2 regions of the Clostridium sartagoforme genome follow, and region 1 is predicted to be linked to the other one. Evidence: a T-box and tRNA genes for the amino acid it is inferred to sense, from the RefSeq annotation. Region 1 holds a T-box; the other holds one or more tRNA genes.

Evidence for each region. The T-box of region 1 lies ahead of pheS (phenylalanine--tRNA ligase subunit alpha). A T-box ahead of a tRNA ligase gene usually reads a tRNA of that ligase, here a tRNA-Phe.
Region 2: it encodes a tRNA-Phe, which carries the amino acid that the T-box ahead of pheS (phenylalanine--tRNA ligase subunit alpha) is inferred to sense. The anticodon was not compared.

Annotation. Positions count from the first base shown of each region.
Region 1 covers NZ_BAAACH010000038.1:296,899-299,106, forward strand. Annotated here, with positions in the region: gene ABDZ60_RS17025 (TrmH family RNA methyltransferase) at 1-488, shown strand, start outside; T-box leader at 556-782, shown strand; gene pheS (phenylalanine--tRNA ligase subunit alpha) at 972-1,991, shown strand; gene pheT (phenylalanine--tRNA ligase subunit beta) at 2,010-2,208, shown strand, end outside.
Region 2 covers NZ_BAAACH010000004.1:515-2,722, reverse strand. Annotated here, with positions in the region: gene ABDZ60_RS01810 (CPBP family intramembrane glutamic endopeptidase) at 1-313, shown strand, start outside; gene ABDZ60_RS01805 (hypothetical protein) at 388-822, opposite strand; tRNA gene ABDZ60_RS01800 (tRNA-Phe) at 976-1,051, shown strand; gene ABDZ60_RS01795 (hypothetical protein) at 1,411-1,614, shown strand; gene ABDZ60_RS01790 (uracil-DNA glycosylase) at 1,645-2,208, opposite strand, start outside.

The sequences.
Region 1 (2,208 bases):
TTAAAAATAAAAAAATGATTATTAATTTAGAAGGACAATTCTTTTTAATATGTGATAAAGTTCAAGATCCAGGTAATTTAGGAACTATAATAAGAACTGGTCATGCAGCTGGGGTTGATGGAATAATACTAACAAAGGGAACAGTAGATATTTATAATGATAAAACAATAAGATCTACTATGGGTTCTATATTTTACGTTCCTATTTTTTATGATGATGAAGATTTTAATATTATTAAAAGGCTTAAAAATAGTGGAGTTTCATTGGTAACAACCTCTCTTGAGAAATCTAAAAACTTTTTTGAAGAAGATTTAAAAGGGAAAATTATGTTAGCTGTAGGTAATGAAGGCAATGGAATAAGTAATGAACTTTTTGAACTTGCAAACAAAAAGGTTAAGATCCCAATGCCTGGAGGAGCTGAATCTTTAAATGTAGCGGTTGCAACATCAATAATTTTATTTGAAAAAGTTAGACAAAATCTAATATAGAAATAAATAGAAAATTTCTATTGAAATTAATTAAGTTTATTTGTATAATAGATTGTAAATTAAATATAAAAAGACAGTGAATGAGAAAGTAGATATAAAAGTCTTTTCAGGGAGAAATAGTCTAAGACTGGAAGCTATTTTAAAGAAGTTTATATTGAAGTTCCCTCAGGAGTCCTAGAAGTGAAATTAACAGTAGTTTCTAGCGGTTTTAATCGTTATTTAAATTTGAGTTGGGTTGTGAAATTATAAATTTTATAACCAATTAGGGTGGTAACGCGGCACTTCGTCCCTTTTATAGGGGACGAAGTTTTTTTATTCTTTAGGAAATTATAAAAAGTTTATTCTTAATATAACTTTTTATAATTTTCTTCCTTCAGTTTTCAAGTGGGCATATGTAAGTTTGCGTTGACTTGGAGCGAAGTAACGGAATAAGTAAATTTACATATGTCCATTTTTTATTTTAATCAAAAAGGAGGAACAAATATGCAAGAAAAGTTAATTGCTATTAAAGAAAATGCATTTAATGAATTAACAAATGTAAATGCTAGCTCAGAGTTAGAAGAAATAAGAGTAAAATATTTAGGTAAAAAAGGAGAGCTAACTACTATATTAAGAGGAATGGGATCATTATCTCAAGAAGAAAGACCAATAGTAGGAAAGCTCGTAAATGTAGTAAAAAAAGAAGTTGAAGATAAGATTGAAGAAATATCAAGAGAAATTAAGGAAAAAGAAAAAAATGCTAAATTGGCATCAGAAGTTATAGATATATCTCTTCCGGGAAAGAAAAATTTAATTGGTAAGAGACATCCTCTGGATTTAACTTTAGAAAGTATGAAAAATATATTTATATCAATGGGATTTACAGTAGAAGAAGGGCCAGAAGTAGAATTAGATCATTACAATTTTGAAGCTTTAAATATTCCAAAGGATCATCCAGCTAGGAGCGAGCAAGATACTTTTTATATAAATGATAATCTAGTATTAAGAACACAAACTTCACCAGTTCAAATTAGAGTTATGGAAAATCAAGCTCCACCAATAAAAATGATAGCTCCAGGTAAGGTATATAGATCAGATGCAGTTGATGCAACTCACTCACCTATATTTTATCAAATGGAAGGACTTGTAATTGATAAAGGAGTTACATTTGCAGATTTAAAAGGAACTTTAGAGCTTTTTGCAAAAAAGATGTTTGGAGATAAGGTTAAAACTAAGTTTAGACCTCACCATTTCCCATTTACAGAACCTTCAGCAGAAATGGATGCAACTTGCTTTGTATGTGAAGGCAAAGGATGTAGGGTATGTAAAGGAAGTGGCTGGATAGAGCTTTTAGGTTGCGGTATGGTTCATCCACAAGTATTAAGAAATTGTGGTATAGACCCAGAAGTTTACAGTGGATTTGCCTTCGGATTTGGTGTTGATAGAATGGTTATGCTTAAGTATGGAATAGATGATATTAGACTATTATACGAAAGTGATATGAGATTTTTAAATCAATTTTAATTATAGGAGGTAAAAGAGATGAAAGTACCATTTAATTGGTTAAAAGATTATGTTGAAGTGAATATAGACGCAAAAGAACTTGGAGATAGATTAACATTATCAGGATCAGCAGTAGAAGAAGTTATTACTCAAGGTGATACAATTAAAAATGTAGTTACTGGAAAAATTGTTGAAATAACTGCACATCCAGATGCTGATAAATTAAATGTTTGTCAAG
Region 2 (2,208 bases), on a different contig from region 1:
AACTATGACAAAGATAGCTAATTATGTTACAAAGGCATTATCAGTTAGTAATGAAACTACAGAACTTACATTAAAAAATATTTCATACTCAGAAAAAATAACATTGATAATAATATATGGATCTATAGCTATAATTTTTGCAGCTATTTCATTCGCAATAATATATGCATTGGAAAAGATAAATAGCAAGAAAAAAGTGGAAGATGTGGGGATTTCTACAGTAGCATGTAACAATAAGAATGAAAGAATAATAAATATCCCATTTATTCTTTCAATAATATTATATATAGTTATTATGATTAGAACTGTCTAAGATATAATAAAAATGAATCTATAAAAATATATACTTTTTTACGAATTTATATTTTATAGATTCATTTTATACATTTAGTTAGATTTAATTAAAGAAGAGGACTCACTATAGAATATAGAAATATCTTTGGAATTAATCCATCCTCTACAATTTATACAATTGTCTATTGGTAAGTTTACATAATACCAAGTTTGGTTATTTATTTCAGCTGAATCTAATATTATAACTTCCATACGAATATTAGTTTTTCTAAGTATTTGAGACGAATCTAAAGGTGCTATATACAACTTAGAATCAGTAGCGATTATTCCACTTTTATAAGAGGGATTAATAAACCTTATGGATAAATTAGTCTCAGGTCTTTTAAAAGTATCATATTTATTTCTTATAATGTTATATTGATTTGAAGTTATCATTAATTGTTTTTTTATTAAAGCTAGTTTTCTATCATAATAAAGATAAGTAGCTACTAATAATATTATAAGTAAGATAAATAATATATATTTCATGGTACACTCCTAGTAATACTATAATTTATTATATTTATACAAATTTATAAAAATAACTTAAATCATTAAATATATTAGTTATAAAATTTATAAAATAAAATTACTAAAAACGTTGACATATTATAAAAAATTTTATAAAATATAAATCGTTAAGGCTCGATAGCTCAGTCGGTAGAGCAGAGGACTGAAAATCCTCGTGTCCCTGGTTCGATTCCTGGTCGAGCCACCAGGAAAACTAACTAATTTTACTTAGTTAGTTTTTTTTATGTAAAAATATGTTCATATAAAATTAACTATCATTTCTAAATAAATTAAAATACAAAAAGTAAAAAAATGATTTTAAAAACGAAATAAAAAAGTATATGATACCTCTTTACAAGTTAATCATAATGATGTAAAATATTACTATAATTAATTTTACTTTAAGTTTTAGTTAAGAAATATTTAAGAAGTAAGCATTAAAATAGAAATAACAGATATTTTAAATGTATTATTCAACTTAAATAAGTTTATTAAGTATTTTACTTTAAATTAGAAGACTATTAATTACAATATTAATATTTAAAACAAGAAATTCAATTAAGAGAGGTGTTTAGTTTGGAAAAGTTAATTTTATCTGATGAAGATTATGATTATTTAGCAAAGGGTATAGCAATAGGTGCTGGGATAGGTATATTCCTAGGAATTTTTATAGACAATATAATATTAACATTTTCGGCAGGCACTGTAATAGGAATAATATTTTCAATAGGATATTCATTTTATAAAAAAAACAAAAATAAAAATAAGTAAAAAAGGCATAAAATATTATGCCTTTTTTATTTAAATATTTTCTATTTGCCAATTTATAGGTGAGATGTTAATTGACTTTAAAAATTCATTTGTTTTAGAAAATGGTTTACTTCCCAAAAAACCTCTAAAGGCAGATAATGGACTAGGGTGGGGAGAAGTAATTATAAAATGATGTCTGTTTGTTATAAGATTCTTTTTAATTATTGCAGGGTTTCCCCATAAAATAAACACTATAGGCTCTTTTCTTTCATTAAGTAATGATATAATCTTATCAGTTAGTATTTCCCATCCAATATTCTTATGAGAATTAGCCTCATGAGCCCTAACTGTTAAAACCGTGTTTAATAGTAAAACTCCTTGATCAGCCCAATTTTTTAAAAATCCATTATTAGGTATGTAACAACCTAAATCATCGTTAAGTTCTTTGTAGATATTCATTAATGACGGTGGAATTTTAACTCCCTTATTAACAGAAAAAGATAAACCGTGTGCTTGGTTTGGACCATGATACGGATCTTGACCTAGAATAACAACTTTAACATCTTTAAAAGCTGTAAAATTTAATGCGTTAAAAATATTATGCATATCAGGATA